Desulfitobacterium hafniense DCB-2: one gene and its partner. The protein of the gene in region 2 binds, or shares a complex with, the protein of the main gene of each other region. Links are inferred from orthologs where the notes say so. Each region holds a gene or a part of one and is shown on either strand. Other genes may lie near its edges.

Region 1 (3,290 bases), 790 kb from region 2 along the record:
TTCTTCAACTTCCGGTGATACATTGGCATAGGTCCCTACGGCACCGGAAATCTTGCCGACCCCGATAGACTCGACGGCGGCTGCCAAGCGCTCGATCTGACGGTCGATTTCAGCCATCCATAAAGCCAGTTTCAAGCCGAAAGTCAGGGGCTCGGCATGAATGCCATGGGTACGTCCCACCATCACGGTAGCTTTGCTTTCCACGGCCCGCTGGGCTAAGGCTTCACGCAGTTCCCGCAAATCTTTAAGCAAAAGCTGCCCGGCATCTCTTAAGACCAAGCTGAGTCCCGTATCCTTAACATCGGAGGAGGTTAGCCCCAGATGCAGATATTTGCCCGCTTCGCCAATCTCTTCCACAACTCCCTGCAAAAAAGCGATGAGATCATGGCGAACCACCTTTTCTATCTCAGCAATTCGTTCCGGATTAACTTTGGCTTTGCTGCGAATCTCGGACAGAGCCTGGGAGGGGATCTCACCCCGCTCAGCCATCACCTCAGCCACGGCCAGCTCGACTTCCAGCCATCGCTCATATTCATAGCCTTCCCGCCATAATTGCCCCATTTCAGGATGTGTGTATCGATTAATCAACAAAAAAGTCCCCCTAAATCTTCATTCCTTTCGGATCCTTATCCGAACGATTCCTTAGTTGACTCCTTAAGCTGGGCCTTACTGGAGTAAGTCCTCAATATTCTTCCCTTAATAACATAAATCATTCTCAGACCTATTTTATCTTAGCAGTCGCCCCTGTTTCTTGTCAATAAAAAATTCGAACGTTAAAGTTCTTTCATTCGTCAATGTTCGCATATATTTAACATTTCTAACAGCACCTATTAATCTGAAAAGCCTAAAGACTTTAGTCCTTAGGCCGAAAGATGCTGGCGATCCAGGTTCACAAACTTTGTAAATTCTTTAAGATAACCTAATTCCACCGACCCCACCGGTCCGTTCCGGTGTTTGGCAATAATGATTTCAGCGATCCCCTTTTTATCCGATTCAGGGTTGTAATATTCATCCCGATAGATAAAGGAGATGACATCGGCATCCGCCTCGATGGCACCAGATTCCAATAAGTCGGACATAATCGGCCGTTTATCCTGACGCTGCTCCACACCCCGGTTAAGCTGAGAAAGGGCGATGACCGGAACATTCAATTCCCGGGCAATCCCTTTGAGCCCCCGGGAAATCTGGGCAACTTCCTGCTGGCGGCTTTCCGCCCGTCTGCCTAAAGACATGAGCTGCAGGTAATCGATGACAATCAGGCCCAGGCCGTGTTCCATCTTTAAACGTCTGGCCTTGGAGCGCAGCTCGGCAAGGGAAATCCCTACGGTATCATCAATAAAAATCTCCGCCTCGGAGAGAGGGCCTACCGCCCGGGTAAGCTTAGGCCAATCCGTGTCCAATAAATCTCCGGTCCGGACCCGCTGCTGATCCACCATCGCCTCTGAGCAAAGCATACGCTGGACCAATTGCTCCTTGGACATCTCCAAGCTGAAGAGAGCCACCGGGACCTTCCCTCTTACTGCGGCATTTTGGGCCATATTCAGCACCAAGGCCGTTTTACCCATGGAAGGACGGGCGGCAATCACGATCAGATCCGAGGGCTGCCAGCCCGAGGTCATGCGGTCCAGTTCCGTAAAAAAGGTCGGAATCCCTGTCAGACTGCCTTTGTTGGCATAGAGGGCTTCAATTTTTTCAAAGGTATTGAGCAGGATATTGCGTATGGACTCGAAGCCGTCTTTCACCTGTCTCTGGGACAGATCCATAATCATTTTTTCGGCTTCTTCCAACAGGGATGTGGCGGCTTCTCCCGGTTCATAGCCTTTCTCGGCAATCTGTCCGCTGCTGCGGATAAGTTGGCGCAATAAGGATTTCTCCGCCACAATCCTGGCATAATACTCACAATTGACTGCAGAGGGGACAGAGCGGGCGATTTGGGAAATAGTGGCGATCCCACCGATTTGTTCAAGGCGTCCGCTTTGGCGAAGACTTTCCGCTACGGAAACCAAGTCAATGGGATCTCCCTTTTCAAAGAGATCCCGCAGAGCGAGAAAGATCTGGCGGTGATTATCCCGATAAAAATCCTCGGGTTGCACTACTTCAAAAACGGAGCTTCCCACTTCCGGATCAAGCATTAAAGCGCCCAAAACCGATTGTTCCGCCTCTAAATTATGGGGAGGAACTTTGGTTAGTTCCATGTCCTTCTCCTCCTAAAACCTTAAAATAAGGCATGTTCAAGGGCTTCCCGGAAAGTTTCGATGGGGATCACCTGGATTCCCTGCAGGCCGGAGGGCACATCTGCTTGATTTTCTTTGGGGATGAGGACGGTTTTTACCCCGGCCTGCTTGGCGCCAAAGATCTTCTCGGCAATGCCCCCTACGGGCCGTACTCTTCCTTGAATGGATATTTCACCGGTGACGGCGATATCCTGCCGCAGCGGTATGTTTTTCAACGCGCTGTAGATGGCCAGGGTGGTGGCGCATCCTGCGGAGGGCCCGTCGATATTCCCTCCTCCGACCACGTTAACATGAACATCGTAATCTTTGAGGTCTTCGCCGGTGAGGGAACGAATCACGGCCGTGGCGTTGAAGACAGCGTCCCGGGCCATGCTGCCGGCGGTTTCATTGAAGCGGATGGTGCCTTTTCCTTCCCGGCCCGGGAAAACGATAGCCTCCAGCTCAAGGACGGAACCGACAAAACCATGAACGCCGAGACCCAATATCTTTCCTGTTTCACCGCGGTCTGCCGCCTTATGGGAGATATAGGGGGTAAGCCGGGCTGAACGCAATACTTCATAAACTTCCTCAGCCTTCACCAGAACTTCCTGTTCCGGATGGCGGTAACGGGACAGTCCATAAGCATCGGTAAGGATGGTATTGGCCTTCCTGCCTTCAAAGACATACTCACTGATAACCTCCGGTACTTTGGCCTCCAGGTTCGCTCCCAGCTTTTGGGCAGCCTGGGAAACGATATGCTGAATATCCCTTGGTTCCAAGGGATTAAAATAAATCTCCCCACAGCGGGAACGCAAAGCAGGGTTGAGTTCCCTGGGATCCCGGGTGGTTGCCCCAATTAACACAAAGTCGGCAGGGGCACCCTCTTCAAAAAGCTTTTTGATATAAAGAGGCACCTGAGGATCGTTGGGGTCATAATAAGCGGATTCGAAAGCAACCCGTTTATCCTCCAGGACTTTAAGAAGCTTATTTAAAAGGACAGGGTCCATCTCCCCGATTTCATCGATAAATAAAATACCCCCATGAGCATCACTGACTAAACCCAGCTTCGGCTCAGGA
Region 2 (3,188 bases):
TCTTCTCCTGTGGCCCCGCCCTCAAAATTCTCTCTGAAGGAATGGGACAGATTAAGGGTGGCGACACCGTCTTTAATCTTAACATCCAAAAGCTTGGTATCCTTTGGGAGGGGAGCCACTAAACCTGAAGGAGGATTTGCGAACTCCTTGAACATTCCGGCGATAACTTCTTCGCTTGCTGCTTTGGCCACGTTTATTGTCCGCTCAGTGGGATCAAGACCTGTTGCATCCGACGTAGGGAAATACATCGTAACTTTCACGGTTTCTGCGGGAGCCGGTTCAACCGGGTCGGGATTCTGGGGATCATTTACATTGGGGGGAGGGGGTGGGGGAGTATTCTTCGTGGTGTCATCGGATCCACAGCCTACTAAGCCAAAGGTTAAAAGGAATATGGAAAATGCGATCATCAAACAGCGGAATTTAGTCTTGCACATAGGACCGTCCACCTTTCTGAGTCATTTTTGAAGTTTAGGATCATGGTGCAACCTGACTCATCTATGTATAAAGTTTAAGCATTGATTCCATTTTAGCACGAAAAGCAGAGGAGGAAAAGCAATCTGCCGCGGATAGTGTGAGAAGAAAGAAAAAGTCGAAATAAAGGAGGAAATAGTTAAGGAAGGTAGAATAATATTTATAGACTCTAAATATATCTAGACTATATATTGTACACCAAAAAAGTCTGATTTTAAAGAGAAAGTGAAAAAGAGGATTCTTGAGTTTTTTGGCGAAACAATAAATGTATTATTATCTTGACAATCTGTCAAAAATATGGCATAGGGGTGGCGAATTACAAGCAGTGGACTACAGAATTCCTGAGGAGATCGTTGAAGAAGTCAGATTGCGTTCCGATATCGTGGATACAATTTCCGAATACGTACGGCTTCAACGGAAAGGGAAGAATTACCTGGGCCTCTGTCCGTTTCATGCGGAGAAAACCCCGAGTTTTACGGTGACCCCGGACAAGCAGATTTTTTATTGCTTCGGTTGCCATACGGGCGGTAATGTATTTTCTTTTTTAATGAAAAAGGAAAACTGGAATTTTGTCGAAACGGTGGAGCATTTAGCTCAAAAACACGGTATTGTTCTCCCGGAGAAAGAGCTTTCACCCCGTGAGAAAGAACAACAAACCCGTCGACGTCGTTGGGAAGAGATTCACGATTGGGCAACGGGTTATTTTCATGAGGTCCTGCTGCATAGACCTGAAGGAGAGCCTGGAAGGCAATACTTTCAGCAGCGAGGGATGGACGAGGAGACCATCAAGCAATTTCGTTTAGGTTATGCCCCCGATCGATGGGACGGACTGCTTGAAGCCCTCAGCGCCCGGGGGGTAAGCCCCCAGGAGTTGGCTCAAGCCGGGCTTGCCTTAGAGCGAGACCAGTCGGAGGGAAGGTCCCGTGGCTTTTACGACCGTTTTCGAAAAAGGGTAATATTTGCCATACTCGACTCCCGTCACAAGACCATTGGCTTTGGCGGGCGGGTCTTAGATCATTCTACACCAAAATATCTGAATTCACCAGAGACTGCTTTTTTTAATAAGGGACATCATTTATACGGAATGCACCGAGCTCACCAGGGGATCCGGGAACACGGATTTGCTCTTCTGGCGGAAGGTTACATGGATGTTATCGCCTTACAAAAAGCAGGCTTCAAAAATGCAGTAGCTTCTTTAGGAACGGCCTTAACCCGGGATCAGGCAAAACTGATCCATCGCTACACTGGGCGTGTGGTGGTTGTTTATGATTCGGATCAGGCCGGCACTCAAGCAACCCTTCGGGCGGGTGAGCTATTGCAGGACATGGGTTTTCGGGTAGATATATTAAGGCTGTCCGGGGCTAAGGACCCGGATGAATATCTTAAAACCTTCGGAGTGGAAGAATTTAATAAAGCGTTAGCTCAAGCGGAACCCTATATTCAATTTAAATATCAGGTCCATGTCCAAACGAAACCAACCCTATCAGCTCCGGAGAAAGCAGAATTGGTCCGAGAATTAGCACCGGATATCGTCAAAGTGCAAAGTCCTGTCGAGCGGGAAGGGTATGAGCGGTTTTTGAGTTTGGAGCTGGGTCTGACCTTAGATAGGGTTCAAGAGGAAATTGCAGGATTTGACCGGAAACCTTCGAAAAAGGCCTCTGGAGAGGAATTATTTCGTAACAAACAGGATATTTCTGTAAAAAACAGGGATAATATCAATAGGTGTGCAAATCCGACTCCAAGCGGAGCGTCAGTTCCTGATGGAGTGATTCGAGCTGAGCGAGTTTTGTTGCGTCTTTTGCTTGAACAATTAATTCCTGTCTCAGAATTCAAGGATCAATGGGTCGAGGGATTTTGGAAGGTAGCGTATCATCAGCAGATATTTGATTATATTGAAAAAGCGCGCTGTATCGGCAATGGAGCTTTGTCGGGTATGGAATCGGGCCCTTTGCAAAGCAAAGTAGCCCAGATCATGCTGGAAGACATGGAGCTAGCCAACCCGCAACGACTTTTTCATGATTGCATGAAACAGATTCATTCGATGAGCGAAGAAGAAACTGTGGAAGAGCTTCAGGCTCGAATGGTTGAATTAGAAAAATCCGGCGATTTGACAGGTGCTTTAGCCCTGTTAAAAGAGATAGGAGAGCGGTTGAGAAGTGGCGAAAAGTAAGGTCATGAGCACACAAAAAACAGAAACCAAGAAGGGAGGGGAATCTATGAATGATGACCAATTGAAGGTCGATGCGGTAAAAGAACTGATCCAAAAAGGCAAGAAAAAAGGTTCTTTAACCTACCGGGAGATCATGGATACCCTCCAAGGAATTGAGCTCACAGCCGAACAGATTGATGAAGTGTATGAACAGATTGGCCGGATGGGGATTGATATCATCCCTGAAGCGGGTGAAGTGGAAGCCTTGGAAAAGGTCACGGACGAAATCCCCGATGATGTGGATGACCCTGATGTTGAGGAAGAGGTGGATGTGGATCTTTCCATTCCTGAAGGAGTAGGAATCGATGATCCTGTCCGCATGTACCTTAAAGAGATTGGCCGCGTCCCCCTTCTTACTGCTGAAGAAGAGATTGAACTGGCCAAACGCATGGAACAAGGGGACGAGAGCGCTAAACGCCGTTTGGCTGAAGCCAATTTGCGCCTCGTTGTCAGCATTGCCAAACGTTATGTAGGCCGGGGGATGCTTTTCCTGGATTTGATTCAGGAA

Evidence for each region.
Region 1: the proteins of dnaG (region 2) and dnaB are in contact, whole or in part, in a crystal structure (PDB 2R6A), measured with the Geobacillus stearothermophilus proteins. The link is inferred for Desulfitobacterium hafniense DCB-2 from one-to-one orthologs. Residues at the interface, in WP_049624496.1 of Geobacillus stearothermophilus: Lys456, Leu457, Leu458, Pro459, Ala460, Asn463, Ala464, Leu467, Leu535, Leu536, Ile537, Ala538, Gln544, Glu545, Asp548, Tyr549, His552; in WP_033016901.1 of Geobacillus stearothermophilus: Ser13, Glu15, Ala16, Gln18, Glu91, Leu92, Asp94, Ala95, Val96, Pro97, Thr98, Ala99, Ala100, Asn101, Tyr104, Tyr105, Ile108.

The regions. Positions count from the first base shown.
Region 1 is NC_011830.1:5,252,764-5,256,053, forward strand. The notes cover bases 29-2,996. They hold dnaB (replicative DNA helicase), read right to left. Parts: upstream 2,196-2,996; coding sequence 861-2,195; downstream 29-860. Other genes in these bases: purB (adenylosuccinate lyase), read right to left, coding at 29-588; lonC (Lon family ATP-dependent protease), read right to left, coding at 2,216-2,996. Also shown: more of purB, read right to left, coding at 1-28; more of lonC, read right to left, coding at 2,997-3,290. UniProt on the Escherichia coli protein: The main replicative DNA helicase, it participates in initiation and elongation during chromosome replication. Travels ahead of the DNA replisome, separating dsDNA into templates for DNA synthesis.
Region 2 is NC_011830.1:4,460,670-4,463,857, reverse strand. The notes cover bases 323-3,188. They hold dnaG (DNA primase), read left to right. Parts: upstream 323-736; coding sequence 737-2,641; downstream 2,642-3,188. Other genes in these bases: rpoD (RNA polymerase sigma factor RpoD), read left to right, coding at 2,628-3,188; DHAF_RS21050 (GerMN domain-containing protein), read right to left, coding at 323-434. Also shown: more of DHAF_RS21050, read right to left, coding at 1-322. UniProt on the Escherichia coli protein: RNA polymerase that catalyzes the synthesis of short RNA molecules used as primers for DNA polymerase during DNA replication.